3 regions of the Nonomuraea sp. NPDC050404 genome follow, and region 2 is predicted to be linked to each of the others. Evidence: riboswitches for the same ligand, from Rfam matches in the RefSeq annotation. Region 2 holds a riboswitch; each other region holds the start of a gene.

Region 1 (9,705 bases), on a different contig from region 2:
CTTCCGCGTGCCCGCACACCAATTGGCCCCCGACATACCCTCCGACGTGCTCACCTCCGAGCAGGCTCACCTGGCCGAGTCCCGGGCCGCGCTCAAGGCCATGCGCACCCACGCCGCGTCCCTGTCCGCGGACGCGGCCGGCGACTGGGTCTCGCAGCAGATCCTCCAGTCGCTGCTGGACCAGCGGGTGGCGGCACTGGCCGACCATCCGGACACGCCGCTGTTCTTCGGCCGCCTCGACCGCACAGGCGGCGACGACCTGCCGGGCACGATCTACGTCGGCCGCCGTCACGTGCACGACGGCCACAGCAAGCCGCTGGTCATCGACTGGCGCGCGCCGGTGTCCCGCGCGTTCTACCAGGCCAGCCCGGCCGACCCGATGGGCGTCGTACGCCGCCGCCGCTTCGGCTACCACGGCGGCGCGCTGACCGCGTTCGAGGACGAACCGCTGGGCGAGGGCGTCGAGATCGGCCCGTCGAAGATCCTCACCGAGGAGATCGAGCGCCCGCGCACCGGCCCCATGCGCGACATCGTGGCCACCATCCAGCCCGACCAGGACGAGATCGTCCGCTCCACCCTGGCCCAGACCGTGTGCGTGCAGGGCGCGCCCGGTACCGGGAAGACCGCCGTCGGCCTGCACCGGGCCGCCTACCTGCTGTTCACCCACCGCGAGCGGCTGGCCAGGTCCGGCGTCATGATCGTCGGGCCCAACAAGGCGTTCCTGTCCTACATCTCCTCGGTGCTGCCCGCGCTCGGCGAGATCAAGGTCGACCAGACCACGGTGGCCGGCCTGCTCGGCGAGCACGCCACGCCGGAGGACGCGCTCGTCGCGGCGGTCAAGGGCGACGCGCGGATGGCCGCGGTGCTCGAACGCGCCCTCTGGCTGCACATCGTGAAGCCCACGGAAGGCGTGGTGTACACGAAGGGCGCCTACCGCCACCGGGTGGCCGACTACGAGGTACGCGAGATCGTCGCCTCCCTGCGCGGCACCACCCGCTACAACCCGGGCCGCGCGGCACTGGCGCAGCGCCTGGCCCACATGGTGCTGGTCAGGATGGAGCAGCGCGGCGAGTCGCCGGACGACCGGGTCCAGGACGCGGTGGCCAGGTCGAAGCCGGTCAAGCAGCTCGTGGACACGGTGTGGCCCAAGCTGACCGCCGAACAGGTCCTCTTCCGGCTCCTGTCCGACCCCGAGTTCCTCGCCAAGGCCGCCAAGACGGACCTGTCGTCCGAGGAGCAGGAGATGCTGATCTGGCGCAAGCCGTACCGGGGCTGGAAGTCCGCGAAGTGGTCGGCCGCGGACGCCGCGCTCCTGGACGAGCTGCGCGACCTCATGGAACGCACGCCCTCGCTGGGCCACCTCGTGGTGGACGAGGCCCAGGACCTGTCCGAGATGCAGTTGCGCGCGCTCGGGCGGCGCTGCCGCAACGGCTCGGCCACCGTGCTCGGCGACCTGGCCCAGGGCACCACACCGTGGTCCACCACGTCGTGGGAGGCGGTGCTCGAACACCTGGGCCAGCGCGAGGGCGAGGTGACGGAGCTGACGCTGGGCTTCCGCGTGCCGCGCGAGGTGCTCGACTTCGCCGCCCGCCTGCTCCCCTCCGTCGCCCCCGACCTGGCCGCGCCGCGCTCACTCCGTCCCGGTCTCGGCTCGCTCACGGTCCAGCCGGGCGGGTCGGTGGCGGGCGCCGCCGAGGAGGCCCTGACCAAGGAGGGCTCCATCGGCGTCATCGTCCCCGACGCGCTGGTCGCGGAGGTCTCGCGGTCGCTGGAGCGGCTTCCGCACGCCGTGCTCGACCCCGACTCCAGCCAGGAGCACCGCCTCCTGATCGTGCCCGCCACCCTGGCCAAGGGCCTGGAGTACGACCACGTCATCGTGGTCGAGCCCGCGGACATCGTGGCGGCCGAGCCGAGGGGCCTGGCCAGGCTGTACGTCGTGCTGACCCGCGCGGTCACCTCCCTGACCGTCCTGCACGACAAGGAACTGCCCGCGCAGCTCGCGGCCTGAACGGCGGGCCCCGCGACGCCCGGCAAGGGCTCGTGAGGGCCCGTACGGCGGCCCGCGCGGCTCATGAGGGCTCATACGGCGGCCCGCGCGGGTCGTGATCCGGCAGGCTCGTGGCCTGACCGGCGGCGGGCACGGCCGCTTCTAGGATGGCTGGGCAAGCAGCCGCGAACCCTAGGAGGATGCCGTGCCCGCACCCCTTCCCCATGAACACCTGCCGTCGGTCCCCGCGCTCGTGGTCGAGAGCGACGATTTCCAGGACGGCGCCACGCTCAGCGAGCTCCACGTCTTCAACGACTGGGGCATGACGGGCCAGAACCAGTCGCCCGCCCTGCGCTGGTCGGGCGCCCCGGAAGGCACCCGCGGCTACGCCGTCACCTGCTTCGACCCCGACGCCCCCACGGGCAGCGGCTTCTGGCACTGGGTGCTGTTCGACCTGCCGGCCTCGGTGAGCGAACTGCCCACGGGCGCCGGCACCGCCCCCGACTTCAAGGGCCTGCCGGAGGGCGCGACCCACGCCCGCAGCGACTACGGCACCAAGGCGTACGGCGGCGCGGCCCCGCCTCCCGGCGACCCGCACCGGTACGTGTTCACGGTGCACGCGCTGGGCGTGGACCGGCTCGGCGTCGACAGCGACACCAGCCCGGCGGTGGTGGGCTTCAACATCACGGCCAACACCCTGGCCCGCGGCCACATCGTCGCCCACTACGGCGTCTGACCCCCAACCGGTGGCGAAACGCGCGGAAGCGCCCTGCCCGTGACGGCGGGGCGCTTCGTCCCGAAGCGGTCAGCCGACCACCTGGGCCCGCGCACAGGCCATGAGCTCCGGAATCAGCGCGTCGATGAGCGGAATCCCGAGACTGGTGCCGGGCACGCACAGCGGCCCCTGCACTTCCTCCAGGAAACTGATGCCGGACAGGAAATCGTCGTCCGCGTGCGCCGGGGCCGCGGTCATGGTCGCGGCGGCCAGGGCCAGGGCGGTGACGCCGAAAATACGCTTGCTGCGGGAAAGCATCCTCTACTCCTTCGTTGAGGCGGTGTGGCAACCACCTTTCCTCACTCCAAGTAGTGGATCAATTGTGAAACGTAATGGCAGATAAACAAAAGCAAGAGCGGCCCGGAAAAACCCGGACCGCTCTTCGGAAGAACGACGAGAAAAGACCTAGAAGTCCATGTCTCCGCCGCCCGGCATGCCACCAGCGGGGGCGGCCGGGTTCTTCTCGGGCTTCTCGGCGATGACGGCCTCGGTGGTGAGGAAGAGCGCCGCGATGGAGGCGGCGTTCTGCAGCGCGGAGCGCGTCACCTTGGCCGGGTCGAGGATGCCGACGTCGAACATGTTGACGTACTCGCCGGTGGCCGCGTTGAGGCCCTCACCCGGGGTGAGGTTGCGCACGCGCTCGACCACGACGCCGCCCTCAAGGCCGGCGTTGACCGCGATCTGCTTGAGCGGCTCCTCCAGCGCCTTCTTGACGATCGCCGCGCCGGTCGCCTCGTCGCCGGGCAGCTCCAGCTTGTCGAACGCCTTGGCGCCGGCCTGCAGCAGCGCCACGCCACCGCCGGGCACGATGCCCTCCTCGACGGCCGCCTTGGCGTTACGCACGGCGTCCTCGATGCGGTGCTTGCGCTCCTTCAGCTCGACCTCGGTCGCGGCGCCGGCCTTGATGACGGCGACGCCGCCGGCCAGCTTCGCGAGGCGCTCCTGGAGCTTCTCACGGTCGTAGTCGGAGTCGGTGCGCTCGATCTCGGCGCGGATCTCGCCGACCCGGCCCGCGATCTGCTCGGCGTCACCGGCGCCGTCCACGATCGTGGTCTCGTCCTTGGTCACGACCACCTTGCGGGCGCGGCCCAGCAGGTCGAGGGTGGCGGTCTCGAGCTTGAGGCCGACCTCCTCGGCGATGACCTGACCACCGGTCAGGATCGCGATGTCGTTGAGCATGGCCTTGCGGCGGTCACCGAAGCCCGGCGCCTTGACCGCGACGGAGCGGAACAGGCCACGGATCTTGTTGACGACCAGCGTGGCCAGGGCCTCGCCGTCGACGTCCTCGGCGATGATCAGCAGCGGCTTGCCGGACTGCACGACCTTGTCGAGCAGCGGCAGCAGGTCCTTGTTGGCCGAGACCTTGCTGTTGACGATCAGGATGTACGGGTCCTCGAGCACGGCCTCCATGCGGTCCGAGTCGGTGACGAAGTACATCGACGTCATGCCCTTGTCGAAGCGCATGCCCTCGGTGAGCTCAAGCTCCAGGCCGAAGGTGTTGCTCTCCTCGACGGTGATGACGCCTTCCTTGCCGACCTTGTCCATCGCCTCGGCGATGAGCGAGCCGATCTCGGGGTCGGCGGCGGAGATGGAGGCGGTGGAGGCGATCTGCTCCTTGGTCTCCACATCCTTGGCCAGCTTGGAGAGCTCCTCGCTGACGCGCTCGACGGCGGCCTCGATGCCCTTCTTCAGGGCCATCGGGTTGGCGCCGGCGGCCACGTTGCGCAGACCCTCACGAACGAGCGCCTGGGCGAGCACGGTGGCGGTGGTGGTGCCGTCGCCGGCGACGTCGTCAGTCTTCTTGGCGACTTCCTTGACCAGCTCGGCGCCGATCTTCTCCCAAGGGTCCTCGAGCTCGATTTCCTTGGCGATGGAAACACCGTCGTTGGTGATCGTGGGGGCGCCCCACTTCTTCTCCAGTACGACGTTGCGGCCCTTCGGGCCCAGGGTCACCTTGACGGCGTCGGCGAGCTGGTTCATACCGCGCTCGAGACCGCGCCGGGCGTCCTCGTCAAACGCGATCATCTTGGCTGCCATAAGGCTAGACCTCCCAGATGCAGGGTGGCTGGGGTGGACCGAGCCGACGCCCGCGACGGCATGGGTCCGCATCTCCGTTCGGCAGACCCCATCGTCTCGATCCGAGGTTGGCACTCTGCTGCACAGAGTGCCAACGACTGTTTAGCACTCTACCCTGCCGAGTGCAAGCGAACGACCACCGGCCCGGTGGTTCCTCGCAGGTCAGTAAGTCCGTACGGCGAGCCGCCGGGAAGGTGCGCACAAGACCAGTGGATCGGTACGGCGAGCCGCCCGGAGCAGCTCGCCGCACACGAGTCGACGAGATAGGTGGTGACGGCTCGCACGGATCGCGGTGCCGTGGATCCCGCCCGGTGCATACCAGTGATGTCAATCAGACCGCGCGGACGGACTCCGCCTGCGGTCCCTTCTGGCCCTGCGTGATCTCGAACTCGACGCGCTGCCCCTGTTCGAGAGAGCGGTACCCGTCCATCATGATCGCTGAGTAATGGACGAATACATCCTTACCACCGTCTACCGCGATGAAGCCGTAGCCCTTGTCCGCGTTGAACCACTTGACGGTGCCCTGCGCCACTTCCGACTCCTCTTACTGGTCTCCCAGATCTCGCCCATTCCTCCGCGGGACCTGTAATCGTGTGACTTTAGGGAAATCAGCCAGACGATCGCCCTCGACCATACCTGTGGCAAGGGGTTTGGCAACAGAGTCAATCTGCAAACTCCCTATTTCTTCGCATCGCAGGTCGTTCAACGTTGAATTGGCCCGGGAAAAGGAGAAGGCGCCCACTGGGGGCGCCTTCAACAGTGTGGTCTACGGGAGTCAGCCGCCGGCGACCGCCGGGATGATGGAGATCTGAGTGCCCTCGGGGGCGGGAGTGTCGAGTCCCTCGGTGAAACGGACGTCCTCTTCCCCAACATAAACGTTGACGAAACGACGAATCTTGCCCGATTCATCCAGAATTCTCGCGCCGATGCCCGGGTAGTCGGAGTCGAGCTTGGCAAGCACGTCACGAAGAGTCGCGCCCTCGCCACTGACTTCCGCGTTCCCCCCGGTGTACGTGCGCAGAATGGTGGGAATCCGCACAGAAACGCTCATGGTTCTAATCGCCTTTCCTGGTTGTCAGACAGTCGCGCGGAACGCGTCGAGAGAGGGCTTGATCACGGCCGTGGGCTCGACGGACTCGCCGTCGAGCACGTCCAGCGTCTTGAGCCCGTCACCGGTGTTGAGCACGACGGTCTCGGCCTCGGGGTCGAGCCGCCCGCTCTCGGTGAGCTTCTTCAGCACGCCGACGGTCACGCCGCCGGCGGTCTCGGCGAAGATGCCCTCGGTCGAGGCCAGCAGCCTCATCGCGGCCACGATCTCGGCGTCCGTGACGTCCTCGACGCCACCTCCGGTGCGCCGGGCGATGTCCAGCACGTACGGCCCGTCGGCGGGGTTGCCGATGGCCAGCGACTTGGCGATGGTGTCCGGCCTGACCGGCTGCACGACGTCGTGGCCGGCCTTGTACGCCGTGGACACCGGCGAGCACCCGGCGGCCTGGGCGCCGAAGACCTTGTAGGGCGTGTCCTCCACCAGCCCCAGCCTCACCAGCTCCTTGAAGCCCTTGTCGATCTTCGTGAGCTGGGAGCCGGAGGCGATGGGAATGATGATCTGCTCGGGCAGCCGCCAGCCGAGCTGCTCGGCGATCTCGTACGCGAGCGTCTTGGAGCCCTCGGCGTAGTAGGGCCGCAGGTTGACGTTGACGAAGCCCCACTTGTCGCCCATGGGGTCGCCGATCAGCTCCGAACAGAACCGGTTGACCTCGTCATAGGTGCCGTCGATGCCGATCAGCCGCCCGCCGAACACCCGGGCCATGGCGATCTTGGCCTTCTCCAGGTTGGCCGGGATGAACACGCACGCGTCGAGCCCCGCCCGCGCCGCCGCGGCGGTGACCGCGCCCGCGAGGTTTCCGGTGGAGGAGCAGGAAAGGGTGTGGAAGCCGAAGTTGCGCGCCGCCTCGACGGCCATCGCGACCACCCGGTCCTTGAAGGAGTGGGTGGGGTTGCCCGAGTCGTCCTTCACGTAAAGGGACTTGATTCCGAGCTCTCGCCCCAGGTTTCCGGCCTTGACCAATTTGGTCCAGCCGGGGTTCATATTGGGCTTATTGGCCACGTCCACCGGGACGGGCAGCAACGAGCGGTAACGCCAGATGTTCGCCGGGCCGGATTCGATCTGCGCGCGGGTCACGTCACCGAAGTCGTAGGCCGCCTCCAGCGGCCCGAAACACTCCTGACAGGCGAAGCTCGGACCCAGGGGGTAGCGGGTGCCGCACTCGCGGCAGGAGAGAGCGACGGCGGGACCAAAGTCAAGCGACATGAAGCGAGGCCTTCCCTCATCTTCGCCCACGGCCACCTTGACCGCGAACCGGAATTGGCACCTTGTCCCGGTCGGCCTCGCCAGGTCGCGAGTTCGAAAGCCGGGAGGGTTGCCGGGGTTTCGCAGGGCCGGTCCCTCCACCCCTCTGGATGAGCAATATGTAGTTGTTGAAAGGGACTCTACCCTCTTAAGTATCCGAAATTACCACGCGTCTCACCATGCGAGACGCCCGGTCTCATCGATAGTCCTCACCCAGCACGCCCTGCACGTATTTGCGTGCCTGGTGAATGCGGGACTTGGCGGTGCCCAGCGGGATGCCCAGCTGGTCGGCCACCTCGTTGTAGTCGAGCTGGACGATATCGCGCAACACCAGCGCCTGCGCCAGGTCGGGTTTGTCGGCCTCCAGCGCCTCCATCGCGTCGAGCAGGTCCAGCCGCGAGCCCGCGATCACACTGACCCGCCGCACGTCGGGCTTCTGCATGGGCAACTCGTCCGAACTCTGCTCGGCCGCCCTGCGCTTCAGCGACCGGTACGTGGTGCGCGCGCAGTTGGCCGTCACGATGTGCAGCCAGGTGCTGAACCTGGCCCGCCCCTCGAACCGCCCGATGTTGCGCGCCACGGCCAGCAACGTATCTTGCGAGGCCTCTTCCGCGTCCTGGTGATAAGGCAGGATCCGGGCGCAGTGACGCATCACATCAGGCTCAATCCGCGCCAGGAGCTCGCCAAGTGCGCGATGATCTCCAGCGGCGGCTGAGCGGGCGAGTTCCTCGGTTAGCTCATCAAGCGCCATACCTGGGATCCTATGATCGAAGGGAGACCTGATGAACAGCGTCCTGCTGGCCTCCAACCGAGGGCCGGTCTCTTTCACCGTCTCCGACGACGGTGAACTCACCATGAGGCGCGGCGGTGGCGGGCTGGTCTCGGGGTTGTCGGGAGTGGTCAAGGACGACGGCCTGCTGTGGGTGTGCGCCGCGCTGTCCGACGGCGACCGCAGCGCCGTGCGCCTGGCCCCCGGCGGCCGCATCGACCACACGCGCTACGGCACGGGACCGCTGCGGATGCTGGACATCGCGCCCGCCACGTTCCACCGCGCCTACAACGCCGTGGCCAACTCCACCCTGTGGTTCGTCAACCATCTGCTCTACGACATCCCCAACTCGCCGACCTTCGGCACCCGGTTCGAGCGCGACTGGGAGTCCTACCGCGACTACAACGGCGCGTTCGCGCTGGCGCTGGCCGAGGAGGCCGGGCACGGCGCCCGCGTGCTGGTCCAGGACTACCACCTGACGCTCACCCCGGCCATGCTCCGCGCCGAGCGGCCGGACTTGCGCATCGCCCATTTCAGCCACACCCCGTGGGCGCCGCCCGAATACTTCTCCCTGCTGCCCGACGAAGTGGCCGGAGAGGTCCTGGAAGGCATTCTGGGAGCCGATCACGCCGGGTTCCTCACCGACAGGTGGGCGCAGGCGTTCATGGACTGCTGCGAACGTCTCCTGGGCGCGGAGGCCGACCGGGTGGGCCGCACCGTCAGCTACGAGGGCAGGAGCACCCGCATCGGCGTGCACAGCCTGGGCGTGGACGGCGAGGCGCTGTGGGAGCGGGCCTGCGAGCCCGACGTCGAGTCGCACATGGCGGCGCTGCGGGAGCAGGTGGGCGATCGCCGGCTGATCGTCCGCATCGACCGTACGGAGTTGTCGAAGAACATCGTGCGCGGGCTGATCGCCTACCGCGAGTTCCTGGCCGCGCACCCCGAGTGGCACGGGCGGGTCGTGCACCTGGCCTTCGCCTATCCCAGCCGGCACGACCTGCCCGAATATCGCGAATACACCGCCTCCGTGCAGCGCTGCGCCAGGGAGATCGAGGACACCTACGCCACCGAGGACTGGGACCCGGTGATACTCAATGTCAACGACGACTATCCGCGTTCGCTGGCGGCGTACCGGATGGCCGACGTGCTGCTGGTCAACCCCATCAGGGACGGCATGAACCTGGTCGCCAAGGAGGGGCCGATCCTGTCCCCCAGGTGCGCGCTGGTGTTGTCGCGGGAGGCGGGGGCGGCGGCCGAGCTGGGGCCGCATGCGCTGCTGGTCAATCCGTACGACATCAGCGGCACCGCCGCCGCCCTGCACGACGCGCTGGTCATGCCGGAGGACGAGCGGCGGATGCGGCGCGACAAGCTGCACGCCGCGGCCACCGCCCTGCCGCCGCAGAAGTGGCTCGCGGCCCAGCTCGAAGCCCTCAGCTGAACCTGGTCTCCGGGTCTATTTCCAGGTGGCGCGCTTCAGCACGTCGGCCAGGCCCGGCGTGTTCCAGTGGTCCACGATCAGGATTTTGGTCGCCGGCAGGTGCCACTCGCGCTGGGTGAAGCGGGACCGCACCTTGCCGCCCGAGTAGGTGACGCAGGTGGCCCGCCACTCGCGGTAGGCGGCCTTGTGGCCGGGGCCGACCTGGCGCAGGCCCTTGGTCCCGGCCGCGCCGAGTATCTGGCCCAGCTTGCCGTCGTGCGGGCATCTCTGCACGTCCGTGGCGGGGTAGAACGGCCTGGCGCCGGTGTAG
Region 2 (9,705 bases):
AGCGCTGCCCGGCCGGCAGGCCCCCATGCCGGTTTGCCGCCGGGCAGGCCGCGGTCGCCGGCCTGGCCCATGGCCATGAGGAACAGGCTTTTCAGTGCGGCCAGGCCGCGGGCGCGCCTGATCGTCGCCTCGTCCACACGCGGGTACGCCTCGAAGAACCGTGCGGCCGCGCCGGCGGGGAGCAGCACCCATGCGGCGGCGAGGTCCCACGCCGGATCGCCGGCGAACAGGTCCCCGAAATCGATCACTCCCGACAGGGTTCCGTCCGAGACGACGACGTTGGCCGGATGCAGGTCACCGTGCAGCCACAGCCGCGGGCCCGCCCACTCGGGGGCCGCGACGGCGTCGTCCCAGACGGCCCGGACGTCGGCGGCGTCGCCAGGGGTGACATCTCGCAGGAAGCGCTCGAATCCGCCCGTGCACTCCTTGGGATGACCGCCGCGGTCCGTGCTGTCGGGCGCCTCGGCGGGCGCCCGCACGTGGAGTGCCCTGAGGAAGGCCGCCAGGGTGTCGGCCGCGTGGTCGCCGCGGGTGATCGGGACGAGGTCGAGCGGCTCACCGGGAACCCACGTCATGATGGTCCAGGGCCTCGGGAAACGCGCGGACGGCTCGCCGATCCGCACGGGGGCCGGGATCGGGAGCGGGAGGCGCGGGGCCAGGACGGGCAGCCAGCGGCGCTCCTTGTGCTGGTCCTGCGCGGCGTTCTCCATGCGCGGCATGCGCACGACCAGTTCGTCCCCGAGGCGCCACTGCTGGTTGCCCCAGCCGCCCGCCACCTCCCGGATGGCCAGCTCCGCGAGGTCCGGATGTTGCTCTCGCAGCAAGGAGCGGACCAGGCCCTCGTCGATCTCGACGCTGTCCACGTTCGACGTCCCCCTCATGATCGTCCAGCCGGACAGACTACCGACCCTGACCCTGACAGGTGGAAGAAAAGCCAAGGGCCTACACTTGTCAGTGGAACCGGACAATCGGGATGAACCGTTATTGCGGGTAAACCCGACTGGTATAGTCGCTTATGTCACGAGTCCAGTGCGAAGCCCCGGCTTGCTGGACGGCAACCCTCCCGACCGCGGCGGGGTGCCCCGGGTGATGACATGGTCGTCGAGCTGAACGGTGCTTTCGGCGGCAAGCGCGGTGCCCAGCCGTGCCCTGCCCCGCGCCCTTGGCCGGCCTCGATGGGAAGGACATGATGAAGGGCGGACGCACTCTCCTGGCGGGAGCGGGCGCGGCGCTGATGCTGACGCTCTCCGCGTGCGGCGGCGTCGACACGGGCGGCACTTCCGGCACCGGCACGCAATCAGGTTCCGGCGGGCAGCAGACGCTCACGGTCACCGCGTTCGCGGGCGCCTGGGGCGAACTGTTCAAGAAGTCGTTCGTGGAGCCGTTCGAGCGCGACACCGGCGCCAAGGTCAACCTCGTGTACGGCGCCAACGCCGAATGGCTGACCAAGCTGCGCGCGGCCGGCGGCAACAACCCGCCGTTCGACGTCATCGCCCTGACCCCCGACGCCTCGCTCCCGGCCGCGTCCGCGGGGCTGCTCCAGCCGCTGGACACCGCGAAGCTGGCGCACTGGAAGGAGCTCGACCCCGTGCTCAGCGGCAGGTCGGCCTACCAGAGCAAACAGTACGGCGTGCCGCTGACCACCGGGTCCACCGGCCTGCTCTACCGTACGGACAAGATCAAAACCCCGCCGCAGGACTGGTCGGACATCTTCGACAAGCAGTACTGCGGGCACATCGCCCTGCCCCCGCTGACCTACAACCCCGGCCTGGAGTTCTTCTCCGCCCTGGTCACCAGCGACGGCGGCAAGTTGTCCGACCCCGCCGCCGTGGACCGGGCGTTCGCCAAGCTGGAGACGCTCAAGGACTGTGTGTCCTCCTTCCCGGCCAACGCGGGCAACGCCGCCACCGTCGTCGAGAACGGCGACGCCTGGATCATGCCCTTCTGGGACGGTCGCGCCTTCGCCATGGCCGAGGCGGGCTCCCCGATCGGGTTCACCTATCCCAAGTCGGGCCCGGTGGGCGCGCTGACCTCGTACTTCGTCGCCAGCGGCACCCAGAAGGGCGAGCTGGCCACCAAGTTCCTCGACTACCTGACGGCGGCGCAGAACCAGAAGCCGTTCGCCGAGGGCACCTGGTACGCGGCCGGGAACGACTCCATCGACTACAGCGAGGCGTTCGACGAGCGGGTGGAGCACGGGCCCGAGGTCTTCAAGAAGTTCATCTGGGTCGACTACGCGGTCGCCACCCCGAAGCTCAACGAATGGCAGCAGCGATGGAATCAGATCTTCGGCTGATCGAGATGCCCCCGGACGGGGCCGGGCACGTCGAGATCGAGGGCCTGGCCGCGGGGTACGAGGGCGCGCGGGTGCTGGACCTCGACCGGCTGTCCATCCGCAAGGGCGAGTTCCTGTCCATCCTGGGTCCCAGCGGCTGCGGCAAGACCACGCTGCTCAACTCCATCGCGGGCTTCGTCCAGCCGACGGCCGGGCGCATCGTGATCGACGGCGCGGACGTGACGGGACGGCCGCCGTACCGGCGCGGGCTGGGCGTGGTGTTCCAGAACTACGCGCTGTTCCCGCACATGACCGTGGCCGCCAACGTGGCCTACGGGCTGCGCGTGCGGCGGCTGGACAAGGCCGAGCGGGAGGAGCGGGTACGCGAGGCGCTGCGCCTGGTCGGGCTGGAGGGGTACGCCGAGCGGCGGCCCAAGCAGCTGTCCGGCGGACAGCAGCAGCGCGTGGCGCTGGCCCGCGCCCTGGCCATCAGGCCCCCCGTGCTGCTCCTCGACGAGCCGCTGTCCAACCTGGACGCCAAGTTGCGGAGGGAGATGCGGGTCGAGCTGCGGGCCATCCAGCGGCGCATCGGCACCACGATGGTGTTCGTCACCCACGATCAGGAGGAGGCGCTGGCGCTGTCGGACCGGGTGGCCGTGATGAACGGCGGGCGGATCGAGCAGCTCGGGACGCCGGATGAGGTGTACCGGCGGCCGGCGACACGGTTCGTGGCCCAGTTCATCGGCGCCGCCAACGTCCTGGAGGGGACGGTGACGGCGGGCGGCCTCGATCTCGGTGGCGGCCTGGTGGTGGGCGGTCTTCCCGGCCTCGTGGAGGGTGAGCGCGCGGTTGTCGCGATCCGCCCCGAACGCATCCGCCTGAGCGAGGCCGGAGCCGGTACCGCGGGCACCGTGGGTTACCGGGCCTTCGCCGGTGACGCCTGGCACGTGGAGGTCCGGCTGGCCGACGGCCGGATGCTGAGCGTGCAGCTTCCGGACACGGGCGCGGGCGCGGCGGACCCGCCGGGCGCGGGCACGTCAGTGGTGGCGAGCTGGGACCCGGCCGACGTGATCGTCCTGGAATCAGGTGCGGGCTCGGGGACGGATGCGGGCTCGGGGACGGGCTCGGGTGCGGGCTCGGAGCAGGGGGCCGGATGACGGCCGGATCCCCGGGCGGGGCGGGCACGGTCCGGGCGGGGCGGCCGCGGGGCTGGGTCTTCGTGCTTCCGCTGGTCGTCTTCCTGGCGGCGATGTTCCTGGTTCCCCTCGTCCGCCTGCTGCGCCTGAGCTTCAGCCCGACCGACTCCTTCAACGCCGCCCTCCCCGGCTGGTCCCTGGACAAGTACGCGCGGGTCTTCACCGAGTCGTACTTCTACGGCTCGCTCATCCAGACGGCGGCCACGGCGCTGCTGGTCGCCGTGTTGTGCGTGCTGCTGGCCTACCCGGCCGCCTACGTCCTGGCCCGGCGGCGCCCCGGCACGCTGCGTACCCTGCTGTTCGTCATCGTCATCTCGCCGCTGCTGACCAGCGTGGTCGTGCGCACCTACGGCTGGGTGGTGCTGCTGTCGGGCAACGGCGTCGTCAACAAGGCGCTCGTCGCGACGGGGCTGCGCGACCAGCCGGCCCAGTTGCTCACCAGTTACCCGGCGGTCGTGGTCGCGGTCACGCACGTGCTGCTGCCGTTCGCGATCATTCCGCTGACCACGGCGCTCGGCGGCCAGGACCACAACCTGCACCGCGCCTCCCAGACGCTCGGCGCGGGCCCGGTCAGGACGTTCCTGCGGGTCACGGTGCCGCTCAGCCTGCCGGGCGTGGTCACGGGCGCGCTGATCGTGTTCGCGCTGGCCATGGGCATCTACATCACGCCGCTGCTGGTCGGCGGGGTGACGCAGCCGCTGACCGGCATCCGCGTCTACGACCAGGTGTCGACCGTGTTCGACTACCCGGTGGCGGCGGCGCTGAGCTTCGCGTTGCTCGCCCTGACCATCGTCTCCACGACGCTGCTGGCGGGCGTGTTCCGGATCTGGGAGAGGCGGCTTCATGGGTGAGCGGGGTTACGACAGGACCGTGCGCGTGGCCGGCATGACGCTGGCGACGATCGTCTTCCTGTTCCTGATCGCGCCGCTCGTGGTGCTGGTCGTCAGCTCGGTCAACCCCTCGGGGTCGATGGCGTTCCCGCCGTCCGGGGTGTCCTTGCGCTGGTACGCCGAGGTGCTCGGCTCGCCGGACTGGCAGGTGTCCTTCCGGCTGAGCGGGTTGCTGGTGGCGCTGGTCGTGCCGACGACCGTGGTGATCGGCACGCTGGCCGCCTACGGCCTGACGCAGGGCTCCTTCCCCGGCCGCAAACTGCTGACGGGGCTGGCGCTGTCGCCGCTGATGGTGCCGGAGATCATCATCGCGCTCGGGCTGCTCTACTACTTCCACGGCGTCGGCCTGATCAACTCGCTGCCGGGGCTGTGGCTGGCGCACTCGCTGGTGGCGCTGCCGTTCGTGGTGCGCGCGGTCACGGTGAGCGCCGCCCAGCTCGACCCGGTGCTGGAACGGGCGGCCACGAGCCTGGGCGCGGGGCGGGCGCGGGTGTTCTTCACCGTGACGCTGCCGCTGCTGCGGCCGGGCATCCTGGCCGGCGCGATCCTGGCCGGGGTGACGTCCCTGGGCGAGGTGGCGGTGACGGCGCTGGTGGCGGGCGCCAACACGACCACGGTGCCGCTGCGCATCTTCTCCGCCGTGCAGTACCAGCTCGACCCGTCCATGGCCGCGGTGTCCACGCTGCTGATGGCCGCCAGTGTGGTCGTGATGGTGGCGGCCGACCGTTTCGCCCGTATCTCGGAGGCATTGTGAGCTCGTCAACCGCGCGGATCGGCATCGACGTGGGCGGCACGTTCACCGACCTCGTCGCCGCCGTGCCCGATCGCGGCCTGATCGTCCACCACAAGGAGCCGAGCACGCCCGCCGACCCGTCCCTGGCGGTCGCGGACGGGCTGGCGGCCATCCTCGGGCAGGCCGGGCTGCGGCCCGAGGAGGTCGCGGGCCTCACCCACGGCACCACCATCGGCCTGAACGCCATCATCCAGCGCCGCGGCGCGCGCATCGCGCTGGTCGTCACCGAGGGTTACCGGGACCTGCTGGAGATCGGCCGCAGCCGCATGCCGTCCTCTTTCGACCTGTACGCGGGCAAGGAGGAGCCCCTCGTCCCGCGCAACCGCATCGTCGAGATCCCGGCCCGGCTGGGGCCCGGCGGCGACCCCGTGACCGAGCCGTCCGAGGGGGACCTCGACCGGGTGGCCGCACGGCTGCGCGACAGCGGCGCGGACGCCGCCGCCGTGGTCGTCCTGCACGGCTACACGCGCCCCGCCTTCGAGGAGAACGTGGCGGCGAGCCTGCGCGAGCGGCTGCCCGGCCTGCCGGTGACCGCCTCGGCGACGGTCTGGCCGGAGGTGCGCGAGTACGAGCGCGCCCTGGTGGCCTGCTTGAACGCCTACATCCAGCCCCTGATGGACGACTACTTCGCCCGGCTGGAGCGGCGCGTGCGCGGGCTCGGGGTGTCGGCGCCCATCTTCATCAGCGCGTCCAACGGCGGCTCGATGAGCCTGCGCTCGGCGGCCGAGCGGCCGATCGAGACCGTGCTGTCGGGCCCGGCCGCCGGGGTGGCCGCGGCGGCGCGGCTGGCCCGCGAGTCGGACATCGCGGGCATCATCACCTTCGACATGGGCGGCACCAGCAGCGACATCGCGGTGACGGTGGGCGGCACGCCGGAACTGGCCACGCACACCACCGTGGGCGGGCTGCCGCTGATCCTGCCCGTGGTCGCGGTGAACGCGATCGGGGCGGGCGGCGGCTCCGTCGTCTGGGCGGACGGGCACGGGGTGCTCAAGGTCGGGCCGACTAGCGCGGGCGCCGATCCCGGGCCCGTGGCGTACGGGCGGGGCGGCGACCGGCCGACGGTCACCGACTGTTACCTGGTGACGGGGCTGATCGACCCGGCGACGTTCCTGGGCGGCCGGATGCGGCTGGACGCCACCGCCTCCGCCAAGGCCCTGTCCGGAATCGCCCTGGGCGAGCACGCCACCCCGGCAGGGGACGCCACACCGGACAGGAGCGCCGCATCGGGTGGAGGCGCCGCATCGGGTGGAGGCGCCGCATCGGGTGGGGACGCAGAGGAACTCGCGGCGGGCGCAGAGGAGGTCGCGGCGGGCGCGTTGCGGGTGGCGACCGCGGGCATGGCGACCGAGCTGCAGAAGATCATGGCGCAGCGCGGCCTCGACCCCCGGCGTTTCACGCTCGTCCCGTTCGGCGGCGCGGGCCCGACCCACGCCGCCATGCTGGCCGAGGAGGTCGGCGTGGCGCACATCGTGGTGCCGCCGACGGCCGCCACGTTCTGCGCGCTGGGCGCGGCGGGCGCGGACCTGCGCCGCGACTTCGCCCGCAGCCTGCGCCGCACCCTGGACGACGCCGGTGCCGCCCGCCTCGCCGGGGTACTGGCCGAGCTGTCGGAGCAGGCACACGACTGGCTCGCCGGACAACACGGCGGCGCGCACGACCCGGCGGACCCGGTCCGGTTGTCCGTGGCGGCCGACATGCGCTACGCGGGCCAGGCGTACGAACTGCGCGTCCCCCTGCCCGCCGGCACGGACCTCAACGCGGAGACGATCGCCGAGGCGTTCCACGCCGAGCACGAGCGCCTCTACGGCTTCCGCGACCGGCGGGCCCCCATCGAACTGGGCACCGCCCGGCTGGGCGTGGTGAGCCCGGTGGCCGAACTGCCGCCCGCCGCCGTCCCCCCGGGCACCGGCCGGCCCGCCCCGGCCGCCCGCCGCCCCGTCCTGCTGGCGGGCGCATGGCACGACGCCGCCGTGCACGAGCGTACGGCGCTGGGCGTGGGCGACACGCTCACCGGCCCGGCGATCGTCGAGCAGGACGACACCACCGTGGTCGTGCCGCCCGGCTGGTCCGGCGACGTGGACCGCGCCGGAAACCTCCACCTCAGAAAGGCGTGAACGTGCGGCTCGACCCCGTCACCTTGGAGATCGTCGGCAACCGGCTGACGGCCATGACCGAGGAGATGTGCCTGACCCTGCAGCGCACGAGCCGGTCCCTGTACGTCAAGGAGACCGCGGACTTCTGCTGCGCCTTCGCCGGCCTCGACGGCGGCTTCGCCGCCTACCCGGGCGGCATGGGCGTCTCCGGGTTCGTCGGGCTGAACGTGCTGACCGCCGTCGAGGCCGCGGGCCCGCTGGAGCCGGGTGACGTGATCATCACGAACGACCCGTACCGGTCGGGCGGGCTGGCCACGCACCTGACCGACATCCAGCTCATCGAGCCGTACTTCCACGAGGGCGAGCTGATCGGCTACGGCTGGGCGTTCATCCACTGCTCCGACATCGGCGGCCGGGTGCCGAGCAGCCTGTCGCCGGTCAACGACGAGATCTTCCAGGAGGGCCTGCAGATCCCGCCGGTGAAGCTGGTGCGCGCCGGCGTGCCCGTACGGGACGTGGAGGCGCTGATCGCGGCCAACAGCCGCACGCCCGAGGCGAACGAGGGCGACATCCGGGCGATGCGCGCCGCCCTGCGCACCGGGCGTGAGCGGCTGGCCGGGGTCATCGCCCAGCACGGCGTGCGTACGGTGCTGGCGGCCCAGGACGACCTGGTCGCCTACACCGCCGACCGGGCCAGGGCCGCGCTGGCGAGCCTGGGGGACGGCACGCACCGGTTCGTGGACTACCTGGACGACGACGCGGTGTCCGGCATCCCGGTGCGGCTGTCGGTCACCGCGACCCTGTCGGGCGGCTCGCTGCACCTGGACTTCACGGGCACGGATCCGCAGGTGGCGGCGGCGTTCAACATCGCGACGCTGGGACGTCCGCACGCCTGGATCACCACGCGGGTGCTGGCGCTGATCTGCACGCTCGACCCGGGCATCGCGCTCAACGCGGGCCTCATCGCGCCGATCAGCGTCACCACCCCGGAGGGTTCGCTGGTCAACCCGGTGTCGCCGGCTGCCGTGGGGGTGCGGCACGCCTCGGCCAACCGGGTCAACGACGCGGTCGGCGGCGCGCTCGGGCTGGCCGCCCCGCACGTGCTGCCCGCCGCCTCCAGCGGCCTGGTGGTGCCGGTCGTGGTGGCCGAGCAGCGCGGCGCGCGGCAGAACGTCCAGGTGCTGGAACCCATGGTGGGCGGTACGGGGGCGCGCGAGGGCGCCGACGGCGTGGACGGCCGCGACAGCGGCATCTCGAACCTGTCCAACAACCCGGTCGAGACCGTGGAGACCGAGATCGGCGCCCAGATCCTGGCCTACCGGCTGCGTCCCGACTCGGGCGGCGCGGGACGGTGGCGCGGCGGCTGCGGGCTTGAGCTCACCTTCCGTGTACTCGGGGAGGGGTCGAAGCTGCTGGCCAGGGGGCTGGAGCGGATGTGCTTCCGCCCCTGGGGGGTGCGCGGCGGGGGTCCCGGCGCGCCCACCGAGCTGATCGTCAACCGGGGCACGCCGCACGAGCGCCGGCACTACAAGATCGACGTGCTGCCGCTGTCCCCCGGCGACGTCGTCACCCTGCTGACCTCGGGCGCGGGCGGCTACGGCGACCCCTTCACCCGGGATCCCGAGGCGGTGCGGCGCGACGTGGAACGCGGCGTGGTCACGCGGGAGGCGGCGGCGCGCACGTACGGCGTCGTGCTGGCCGACGGGCCGGACGGGGCGCCGGCCGTGGACGAGGCCGCCACCCGCGCGGCCCGCGCCGAACCCGCCCCGCTCACGGCGACCGGGCCCGAGCGGCAGGCGTGGGAGTCGGTCTTCGACACCGGCAGCGTGGACCGCCTGGTGACGGCCCTGTTCCGGCTCCCGCAGGCCGCCAGGACCCCGCGCCGCACGGCACTCTACTCCGCCGTGCTGGCCAGGCTGCCCGAGGGATTCCCCCGGACGCCGCCCACGTCCGGGCAGGCCGAGGACGCGCGCCGTACACTCGCCGCAGAGATCACCGAACTGGAACGGGCAGCCGCATGACCGCTTTGACCGACTCCATCATGAACGGGCTCGACGACGCCGCCTACGGCGAGCTCGCCGACCTCTACCGTGACCTGCACCGGCACCCCGAGCTGTCCTTCCAGGAGGAACGCACGGCGGGCATCGCGGCCGACCGGCTGCGCGCGGCCGGGTTCGAGGTGCGCACCGGGGTCGGGGGCACGGGCGTCGTGGGCGTGCTGCGCAACGGCGACGGGCCGACCGTGGTGCTGCGCGCCGACATGGACGCGCTGCCGGTGGCCGAGGCGACCGGCCTGCCGTACGCGAGCACCGCCACCACGCGGGACGCCGAGGGCAGGCGCGTCCCCCTCATGCACGCCTGCGGCCACGACATGCACGTGACGTGCCTGGTGGGCGCGGCCGGGGCGCTGGCCGGCGGGCGCGCGGGCTGGCAGGGCACGCTGGTGGCGCTGTTC
Region 3 (9,705 bases), on a different contig from region 2:
GTTTCAGGGAGATGGGGATCCCGATGCCCGAGCTGGCCGCCGGGTTCACGAGCGTCGTCGAGACCGTCGGGGGTATCTTCCTGATCCTTGGCCTGCTGGTACGTCCGGTGGCGCTGCTGCTGCTGATCAACATGCTGGGCGCGATCGCGTTCGTGCACGGCGGGAACGGCATCCTGTCCGCCGACAACGGCTGGGAGCTGCCGGGCTCGCTCGGCGCGCTGAGCCTGCTGTTCCTGGCGCTGGGCGGCGGGCGGATCGGGTTGGACGGCATCTTCCACTCGATGTTCCGCAGGCGTTCCGAGCGGCGCGCGGCCGAGGAGGACCTGGCCGCGCACACCCCGGGCCGCCACGGCGCGACCACCGCCGGTACGACTGGAGGTGTGACAGGCGGGCCCACGACGCCCGCGCAGGGCTCGGCCGAGCATCCCGACGTGCCCAGGCAGCCCGCCGCGCCCGCCTCGGGCAGGCTCAACGACGAGGACATGCGCGACATAGACGCGCTGGTCTCGGACGAGCCGCCCCAACGCCGCGAGCCGCCGGCCCGCGACTGAGGCACGTTGAGCTGACGACCGCGACGGCGCGGTTCAAGCGCTTCGGCTCAGCGGGCAGCCAGGTCCCGTACGGCCTCGATGAGGCGGTCCACGTGCTCCTGCGTGGTCCCGATCCCGATCGAGGCCCGCACCGCCGAAGCCGTGTCGTCCTCACATCCGCCGTCGGCGGTGCCCAGCAGGTGCCGCACGAACGGATGCGCGCAGAACTTCCCGTCACGCACCCCGATGCCGTACTCGCCGGACAACACCTCGGCCACCTCCCGGGCCGAGTGCCCGGCCACGGTGAAGGACACGATGCCCACCCGCGGGTGATCGTCCCCCCAGAGCGACAGCTCCCGCACTCCCGCGATCGACTTCAGCCCCGTACGCAGCCGCGAGATCAGCCGCTCCTCCTCCCGCACCAGCTCGGTCCACCCGGTGGCGGTCAACGCGTCGCAGGCGGCGGCCAGCGCGATGGCGCCCAGCACGTTCGGGGTGCCCGCCTCGTGCCGCGGCTCGGGGTCGTCGTGCCACTCGGTGCCGTCGCCCGCGAAGCCGACCGAGCGCACCGCGCCCCCACCCTTGAGGTACGGCTCGCCCTCGGCCAGCCAGTCCCGCCGCCCGATCAGCACGCCCGCGCCGAAGGGCGCGTACAACTTGTGCCCGGAGAAGGCCACGTAGTCAAGGTCGAGCGCGGTCAGGTTGATCCTGCGATGCGGTACGAGCTGCGCCGCGTCCACCAGGATGCGGGCCCCGTGCCGGTGCGCGATGTGCGCCAGGGCCGCGACGGGCCACAACTCGCCGGTGACGTTCGAGGCGGCGGTGACCACGAGCAGCTTCGGCCCCTCGATCCCGGCCAGCGCCTCGTCGGCGGCGCGCACGGCCTCGCCGGGGAAGGCGGGCGGCGCCAGCCGTACCGAGGAGGCCCACGGCAGCAGCGAGGCGTGGTGCTCGGTGTCGAAGACCACGGCCGTCGTGCCGGCGGGCAGGCAGCCTGCCAGCAGGTTCGTGGCGTCGGTGGTGTTGCGGGTGAAGATCACGGCGTCGTCGGGCCTGGCGCCGGCGAACGCCCTGACCGTGTGGCGGGCCTGCTCGTACCGGGCGGTGGTGAGCTGTGAGGCGTAGCCGGCGCCGCGGTGGACGCTGGAGTAGGCCGGGAGCGCGGCGGTGACGGCGGCGCTGACCGGCTCCAGACAGGGCGCGCTGGCGGCGTAGTCCAGGTTGGCGTACCCCACCAGCCTGCCGCCCTTGACCGGCACTTCGAGATCGGCGCCGAGCACGGCGGGGATCGGCCGGCTCGTCGTGGCGGGACCGGTCCCGGTCTCGGCGGCGGAGCGGGCGGAGAAGATCGTCAGCGTGGACACGGCGTACCTCCAGGGCTCTCGGACCCCTGGGAACAGCCATGGAGCCCGCGCTTGCCCGCCACACCCCGTGGCGGACCAGGTCCTCACCCGGGGCACCCCGCCGCGGACGCGAGGGTTGCCGGCCAGCTAGCCGGGGCTTGTCGCTGGCACTCATGACCTACGTCCGGCACTATAACCGACACCAGGGCACATTACGCAAGTCGCGAACTTATGTGACACCTGAGTCGTTGCTACCGGGAAACCCCCGTCAGCCAATGATTCATGGAGGTGTGTCCGATGTTGGATTGGGTGACCGACCCGAACATCTGGATCGGCTTCTTCACCCTTGTCGCCCTGGAGATCGTGCTGGGGATCGACAACATCATCTTCATCTCCATCCTCGCCGGGAAACTGCCTCCCGAGCAACGCGACCGGGCCCGCGTGCTCGGCCTCGCGGCGGCCCTGATCAGCCGGTTGCTCCTGCTGCTCGGCCTGTCGTGGGTGGTGCAGCTCACCGAGCCACTGTTCGCCGTCTGGGGGCACGAGATATCGGGACGTGACCTGATCCTCCTGCTCGGCGGCCTGTTCCTGCTGGGCAAGAGCGTCACGGAGATCCACCACCAAATGGAGGGGCACGGTAAGGACGGCAAGAACGCCGCGGCCGCCTCCTTCGCCTCGGTGATCATCCAGATCATGATCCTGGACGTCGTGTTCTCGCTGGACTCGGTCATCACCGCCGTCGGCATGGTGGACGAGATCGGCGTGATGATCGCGGCCGTCATCGTGTCGGTCCTGGTGATGTTGTTCGCCTCCGGGCCGATCAGCCGGTTCGTGGACCAGCACCCGACGGTCAAGATGCTGGCGCTGTCGTTCCTGGTGCTGATCGGCGTGGTGCTCGTGGCCGAGGGCTTCGAGCAGCACATCCCGAAGGGCTACATCTACTTCGCCATGGCGTTCTCGGTCATCGTGGAGCTGCTCAACATCCGGGTGCGCAGCAGGAACCTCAAGAAGAGGGAGGCCGCCGCTCCTAAACTGGACTAGTGCGCTTCGATCCCTGGAATCCCGATTTCGTCGCCCATCCCTACCGGGTCTATGACGAGCTGAGGCGGCAGGCGCCCGTCAGTTACTTCGAGCCGACGGGCCAGTGGCTCATCGCGCGGCACGCCGACGTGAACGCGCTGCTCAGGGACCGTCGGCTGGGCCGCTCGTACCTGCACGTGGCAGGTCACGAGGAGTTCGGCAGGCCGCCGGAGCCGGAGTTCCAGGAGCCGTTCTGGCGCGTGATCAGGGCGGGCATGCTCGACGTGGAGCCGCCGGTGCACACCAGGTTGCGCCGGCTGGTCTCCAGGGCATTCACGCCGCGCATGGTCGAGTCGCTGCGCCCCCAGGTCAAGGCCATCGCCGCGGGCCTGGTGGCGGCGTACGTGGAAAAGGGCGGCGGGGATCTGATCGCGGAGGTGGCCGAGCCGCTTCCGGTCACCGTGATCGCGGAGATGCTCGGCATCCCCGACCAGGACCGCCACCTGCTGCGGCCCTGGTCGGCCGACATCTGCGGGATGTACGAGCTCAATCCCACCCCGCAGGCCCAGCACACCGCGGTCCGCGCGGCCTCGGAGTTCGCCGGCTACCTCAAGTCCCTGGCCGCCGTCCGCCGCGCGGACCCCGGCGACGACCTGGTCAGCGCGCTCACCCAGATCGACGAGCTGACCGAGGACGAACTGGTCGGCACCTGCGTCCTGCTGCTCAACGCAGGCCACGAGGCCACCGTGAACGTGACGGGCAACGGCTGGTGGTCCCTGTTCAGGAACCCGGAGGAGCTGGCCAGGCTGCGCGCCGACCGTTCGCTGCTGCCCACGGCCGTGGAGGAGCTGATGCGCTGGGACACGCCGCTGCAGATGTTCGAGCGCTGGGTGCTGGAGGACATCGAGGTGCACGGCGTACGCATCCCGCGCGGCTCGGAGGTGGCGCTGCTGTTCGGCTCGGCGAACCGGGATCCTGCGGTGTTCGACGACCCGGACCGCCTCGACGTGGGCCGCGCCGACAACCCGCACATCTCCTTCGGCGCCGGGATCCACTTCTGCCTGGGCGCGCCGCTGGCCCGCATCGAGCTGGCCGAGTCGTTCGGCGCGCTGCTGGACCGGGCCGCCAAGCTGGAGCTGCGGCGGGAGCCCACCTGGAAGCCCGGCTACATCATCAGGGGCCTGGAGTCCCTGGATCTCACTGCCGCCTGAGCCGAGAGGTTCAGCGGCGTTGGCAGAGCCAGCCGAACCCGCCGAGCCCCGACGCGTCGATCAGCTCGCCCTCCTCGGAGGCTCTGGCCAGAGCCCTGAGATAACCGCGCGGATCGGTGCGGGCCAGGTCGAGCGGCGGCCGCGCGCCCGTGAGCCCCAGCTCCCGCAACGCCTCCCGCTGTGTGGACAAGGTTGTGGATATCGCACCGGCCCGCCGCCCGGCCTCCGCGCACGCGTCCAGCGCGACGTGAGCGGTGATGTCGCAGGTCCCGTCGGGTACGGGGGCGACGACCGCGCCGTCGCGATACCCGGTCAGCGTGCCATGCGACGGCCGGTTGTCCACAGGGTGTGCATAATCGATGGCGACCGCACGGCCCCTGGTGAGGCGTACGAGCACCGAGGCCCATGCCTCGTCACGCGGGCGTCCGATCTCGCACCGCGCGCCCACCCGGGTCAGCGGCCACCACCGATCCAGCCAGTCCCGGTCGGCGGGCCGCAGCGGGCCGCCGAGCCGCTCCTCGCCCGTACGCGCGTTGACCATGACCAGCCGCGGCCCTTCGGCCGTCTGCTCGACCACGTCGATCGGCACGTTGTCCAGCCACTCGTTGGCGATCGCCAGCCCGGAGATCTCGGTCGGCAGGCCTCTGGACCAGGCCACGCGCTCGGGCAGCCCCTCCGGTCTGGGCGAGAGGTCCACGGCGGTGACGCGCAGCCGCTCGCGCAGGCGTGGCTCGGCGCTCTCCAGCACCTGGGAGACCAGCACGCCCTCGCCCGCGCCGATGTCGACCAGGTCGAGCACGTCAGGTTCGCCCAGTTCGGCGTCCACTTCCGCGAGCAGCGCGAGCACCGCCTCCGCGAAGGCCGCGGAGGCGCTGACCGAGGTGCGGAAGTGGCCCGAAGGGCGCTCCAGGAGGTAAAAACCCTCCTCGCCGTACAGCGCGCGCTCGGTGGCGACGCGCCAGGTGAGCCACATGCCCAGGACTATCTCATGACTTTCCTGGGATACGCATCGTCATGAAGTGACTACTCAAGGTCGCGAACTTGCGGTAATGTTTACTCGCTGTCATCGAGCGAATGCGTTCAGCCAACCCCCAATTGGTGCGGCCATTTTGCTCTCCTAGCCAAAAGCATCCGCGGCCTCATGCCGCGAAATGAGAGGAGCACCACGTGCTGAAGAAGGTCATCGTCCTCGCCGGCGCCGCTGCCATGCTGTCCCTGGCCGCCCCGGCCGCCTACGCCGACGTCACCAGCGGCAACGGCAGCGTGCTCGGCGGCAACCAGCTGCACCTCCCCGTCTCCGTCCCGGTCAACGTCTGCGGCAACGCCGTGGCCGTCATCGGCGGCGCGACCGCGGGCTGCAAGGGTGGCGCGGGCGTTCACTCCCACGGTCACTGATACGGAAAGAGCCCGGGCCGACGCAGGTCGGCCCGGGCTCGTCCCCGGTCGGCCAGTCGGCGGCTGGCCGGGCGGCGCACCTTCAAGAGGTCGCATCGTGCGGGCGTCGAGTCTCGATCCGGGATTCGGCGCCCGCTGTCATGCGGTGGACCCCTCTCCTCATCTCTTCCGACAGAGGGTGCACGTTTTGTATGCCCTTGTCGGTTTTGTCGTTAACTCAACGCGCGGCAAAACAGCGGTCACGCCAGCCACTCGACGAGGCCGTTACGCTGGTCGGCAGTGCCATCACGGTCGACAGGGGTGAGACTTCATGGACGCAGGGGATCGCCCGGCCCGGCTGACCGTCGGCGTGCTCGGGGCGGGCAAGGTCGGCTCCGCTCTCGGAGCCGCGCTGGCGCAGGCGGGACACCGGGTAGTGGCCGCGAGCGGGGTGTCGGACAACTCACGGCGACGGGCCGCCGATCGGCTCGGCGTCACCCCGTCCAGGCCGGACGAGGTCGTCTCCGCCGCGCAACTCGTCCTGCTCACCGTGCCCGACGACACGCTGCCCGACCTCGTCAGCGGCCTGGCCGGCACCGGCGCCGACCTGCGGGGCAAGATGCTCGCGCACACCAGCGGGGCGTACGGGCTGTCGGTGCTCGACCCGGCGGCCGAAGCCGGCGCGCTGCCGCTCGCGCTGCACCCGGTGATGACGTTCACGGGCAGGGACGACGACCTCAACAAGCTCACCGGCATCTCCTACGGCGTCACCGCCCCCGAGATGCTGCGGCCCGTCGCCGAGGCCCTGGTGATCGAGATGGGCGGCGAGCCGGTGTGGATCGCCGACGCCGACCGCCCGCTCTACCACGCGGCCCTGGCCGGGGCGGCCAACCACATGGTCACGCTGATCGCGGAGTCCTCCGACCTCCTGCGCGGCATCGGCGTGGAACATCCGGGCCGGATGCTCGGCCCGCTGCTGGGCGCGGCGCTGGACAACGTGCTGCGGCTGGGCATCGCCGGTCTGACGGGCCCGGTCGTACGCGGCGACGCCGGCACCGTGCGCAAGCACGTGGACGCGCTGATCCTGGCGGCCCCCGAGGCGGCCGACGCCTACATCGCGCTGGCCCGGCTCACCGCGGACCGGGCTCTAGCTGCGGGATTGCTCAAACCGGAGGAGGCGGAGCGGCTGCTCGACGCGCTGGGGGGCAATATATGGACCTGACCGTCGCGCGTTCGGAGGGCAGTTGTGGAGCTGATCGTCGCCAGGAACCGGGAAGATCTGGTCAAGGCGCGCCATACGGGAACGGTGGCCTTGGTGCCGACCATGGGCGCGCTGCACGAGGGGCACAGGTCGCTGATCAGGCAGGCCCGGGTACGCGCCGACCAGGTCGTGGTGAGCGTCTTCGTCAATCCCCTCCAATTCAGTCCTAACGAGGATTTTTCGCGTTATCCCCGTACATTTGACGCCGATCTGGACGTGTGCCGGGCCGAGGGCGTGGACGTGGTGTTCCACCCGTCGGCCGAGGACATGTACGCCCCCGACCGTCAGGTGAGCGTCTCCGCGGGCCAGATGGGCCAGGTCGTCGAGGGCGCGTTCAGGCCGGGCCACTTCGACGGCATGCTCACGGTCGTGCTCAAGCTGTTCCACCTGGTACAGCCCGACCTCGCGGTCTTCGGCCAGAAGGACGCCCAGCAACTGGCCCTCATCCGCCGTATGGTGGCCGACCTCGACCTGCCGATCGAGATCCTGGGCGCGCCGACCGTACGCGAGCCCGACGGCCTGGCCCTGTCCAGCCGCAACCGCTACCTGTCCGACGACGACCGGCGGGTCGCGCTGGCGCTGTCGCGGGCCCTGCGGACCGGCGCGGCCGAGCTCACCCCGGCCAGGATCCGGCAGGCGGCGCGGGCGGTGCTCGACGAGGCGGGACCCGCGCTTGAGGTGGACTATCTGGCCCTGGTCGACCCGGCCACGTTCGCCGAAGTGAGCGAGGACTACTCGGGCATGGCCGTGCTCGCGGTGGCGGCGAAGGCCGGTTCCACGAGGCTGATCGACAACGTCACCCTCACCTTGAATCCCGCCTGAGGCGGTCTACCGTCGGGGCATGACGGATGAGGAGCTGAAGGCGGAGCTGCTGCGGCGCATGGAGATGGACCAGGCGATGCGCGACCCGGCCAAGGGCTTTCCCGGTGACCGGCGGCTGGCCCGTTTACAGCGACTGGACGACGGCAACACCGCCTGGCTCTACTCCGTCGTAGCCACCCGCGGCTGGCCGCTGATCTCCCAGGTGGGGGAGCGGGCGGCGCGGGCGGCCTGGCTGCTGGCCCAGCACGCCACCTCGCGCGCGGTGCAGCGGCTGTTCCACCAGGTGATGGCCGACGCCGTGGAGTCGGACGAGGCATCGCCGCGCGACCTGGCCTACCTGGAGGACCGCGTACGCGTGCGCTCGGGCCGCCCCCAGCTCTATGGCACCCAGTTTCACGACGGCGAGAACGGCCTGGAGCCCATGCCGATCGAGGAGCCGGCCCTGCTGGACGAGCGCCGCAGGGCCGTGGGCCTCGAACCGTTCGCCGAGTATGAGGCGTTCATCAGGAAGACCGAGGCCCACTGACAGGGCACCCCCGGGGCGCGTTCACCTCATTCCAGGCGTTATCGTCATAGTGACGAAATCGCCTCAGTGAGGAGATCCCTAATGAGCGCACCGGCGATTCCCCTGCGTCTGACCGCCCCAGAACCCGGCTGGACCACCGAGGCCGACGTGGTCGTCGTGGGCTCGGGCATCGCGGGCCTGACCGTGGCCCTGCATTACGCCGAGCTGGAGCCCCGGGCCAAGGTCCTGGTCGTCACCAAGGACGTGTTGTCATCGGGCTCCACCCGCTGGGCCCAGGGCGGGATCGCGGCCGTGCTCGACCCCCGCGACACCCCCGACGAACATCTCAACGACACGTTGCTGGCCGGGGTCGGGCTGTGTGACGTACGAGCCGTGCGCACGCTGGTGACCGAGGGGCCCGGCGCGCTGCGGCGGCTCATGGCGCGCGGCGCCCGCTTCGACCGCACGCCCGACGGGCAACTCCAGCTCACCAGGGAAGGCGGCCACCGGCGGCGCAGGATCGTGCACGCCGGCGGCGACGCCACGGGCGCGGAGGTGCAGCGGGCGCTGGCCGAGGCGGTGCGCGCCGGCGAGATCGAGGTGATCGAGCACGCTCTGGTGCTCGACCTGCTCAAGGACGCCAACGGCCGGGCCAGGGGCGTGACCCTGCACGTCATGGGCGAGGGCGCGCGCGACGGAGTGGGCGCGGTGCGTGCCAGGGCGGTGGTGCTGGCCACCGGCGGCATGGGCCAGGTCTACGCGGCCACCACCAACCCCGCGGTCTCCACCGGCGACGGCGTGGCCCTGGCGCTGCGGGCCGGGGCGGTGGTGCGCGACCTGGAGTTCGTGCAGTTCCACCCGACCGTGCTCTGGCTCGGCGAGGGCTCGACCGGCCAGCAGCCGCTGATCTCGGAGGCGGTCAGGGGCGAGGGGGCCTTCCTGACCGACCACGAGGGCAACCGGTTCATGGCCGACGTGCACGAACTGGCCGACCTGGCGCCGCGCGACGTCGTGGCCAAGGCCATCATGCGCACGATGATCGCGACCGGGCGCGAACACGTGTACCTGGACGGGCGGCACTTCGGCCGCGACCGGTGGCAGGAGCGTTTCCCCACCATCTACGCCATCTGCCGGGAGCACGGCATCGACCCGGCCGCGCAGCCGATCCCGGTCGCGCCCGCGGCCCACTACGCCAGCGGCGGAGTCCGTACGGACCTGCGCGGCCGTACCTCCATCGAGGGCCTGTACGCCTGCGGCGAGGTCGCCTGCACCGGCGTGCACGGCGCGAACCGGCTGGCCTCCAACTCGCTGCTCGAAGGGCTCGTCTTCGCCGAGCGCATCGCCGCGGACATTCACGCCGAACGCCCGTCGCCCGGTGAGCCGGTCGCGGGCGAGGCCGCGCACGGGCTGGTGGACCCGAGGGTCAGGGCCAGGATCCAGGCCCACATGAGCACCGGCGCGAGCGTGCTGCGCAGCCGCGAGACGCTGGTCGCCACCGCCAGGGCACTGCGCGACGCCCGCTGGACCCCGGTCGCGGTGCCGGCCTGCACCGAGTCATGGGAGGCGACGAACCTGCTGACCGTCGCCACCGTGCTCACCGGCGCGGCCGCCGCCCGGCTGGAGACGCGCGGCTCACACT

What was found. A riboswitch is a leader RNA that binds a small molecule or an ion and turns the genes downstream of it on or off. The one in region 2 is predicted to bind S-adenosylmethionine.
Region 1: another riboswitch for S-adenosylmethionine. It lies ahead of thrC (threonine synthase); the one in region 2 lies ahead of AB0I81_RS30850 (ABC transporter substrate-binding protein).
Region 3: another riboswitch for S-adenosylmethionine. It lies ahead of AB0I81_RS40550 (aminotransferase class V-fold PLP-dependent enzyme); the one in region 2 lies ahead of AB0I81_RS30850 (ABC transporter substrate-binding protein).

Annotation. Positions count from the first base shown of each region.
Region 1 is NZ_JBFAKB010000048.1:29,594-39,298, reverse strand. It holds gene AB0I81_RS60580 (AAA family ATPase) at 8-2,008, shown strand; gene AB0I81_RS60575 (YbhB/YbcL family Raf kinase inhibitor-like protein) at 2,193-2,723, shown strand; gene AB0I81_RS60570 (hypothetical protein) at 2,793-3,020, opposite strand; gene groL (chaperonin GroEL) at 3,168-4,799, opposite strand; gene AB0I81_RS60560 (cold-shock protein) at 5,170-5,370, opposite strand; gene AB0I81_RS60555 (MoaD/ThiS family protein) at 5,614-5,889, opposite strand; gene thrC (threonine synthase) at 5,914-7,149, opposite strand; SAM riboswitch class I at 7,163-7,305, opposite strand; gene AB0I81_RS60545 (RNA polymerase sigma factor) at 7,385-7,939, opposite strand; gene AB0I81_RS60540 (trehalose-6-phosphate synthase) at 7,971-9,395, shown strand; gene AB0I81_RS60535 (hypothetical protein) at 9,411-9,705, opposite strand, start outside.
Region 2 is NZ_JBFAKB010000011.1:359,671-369,375, forward strand. It holds gene AB0I81_RS30845 (aminoglycoside phosphotransferase family protein) at 1-881, opposite strand, end outside; SAM riboswitch class IV at 1,017-1,138, shown strand; gene AB0I81_RS30850 (ABC transporter substrate-binding protein) at 1,187-2,296, shown strand; gene AB0I81_RS30855 (ABC transporter ATP-binding protein) at 2,275-3,432, shown strand; gene AB0I81_RS30860 (ABC transporter permease) at 3,429-4,322, shown strand; gene AB0I81_RS30865 (ABC transporter permease) at 4,315-5,115, shown strand; gene AB0I81_RS30870 (hydantoinase/oxoprolinase family protein) at 5,112-7,271, shown strand; gene AB0I81_RS30875 (hydantoinase B/oxoprolinase family protein) at 7,274-9,271, shown strand; gene AB0I81_RS30880 (amidohydrolase) at 9,268-9,705, shown strand, end outside.
Region 3 is NZ_JBFAKB010000018.1:137,793-147,497, forward strand. It holds gene AB0I81_RS40545 (DoxX family protein) at 1-551, shown strand, start outside; gene AB0I81_RS40550 (aminotransferase class V-fold PLP-dependent enzyme) at 599-1,894, opposite strand; SAM riboswitch class IV at 1,937-2,052, opposite strand; gene AB0I81_RS40555 (TerC family protein) at 2,171-2,914, shown strand; gene AB0I81_RS40560 (cytochrome P450) at 2,914-4,104, shown strand; gene AB0I81_RS40565 (SAM-dependent methyltransferase) at 4,115-5,077, opposite strand; gene AB0I81_RS40570 (chaplin family protein) at 5,272-5,499, shown strand; gene AB0I81_RS40575 (DUF2520 domain-containing protein) at 5,810-6,700, shown strand; gene panC (pantoate--beta-alanine ligase) at 6,725-7,561, shown strand; gene AB0I81_RS40585 (DUF6624 domain-containing protein) at 7,581-8,087, shown strand; gene AB0I81_RS40590 (L-aspartate oxidase) at 8,169-9,705, shown strand, end outside.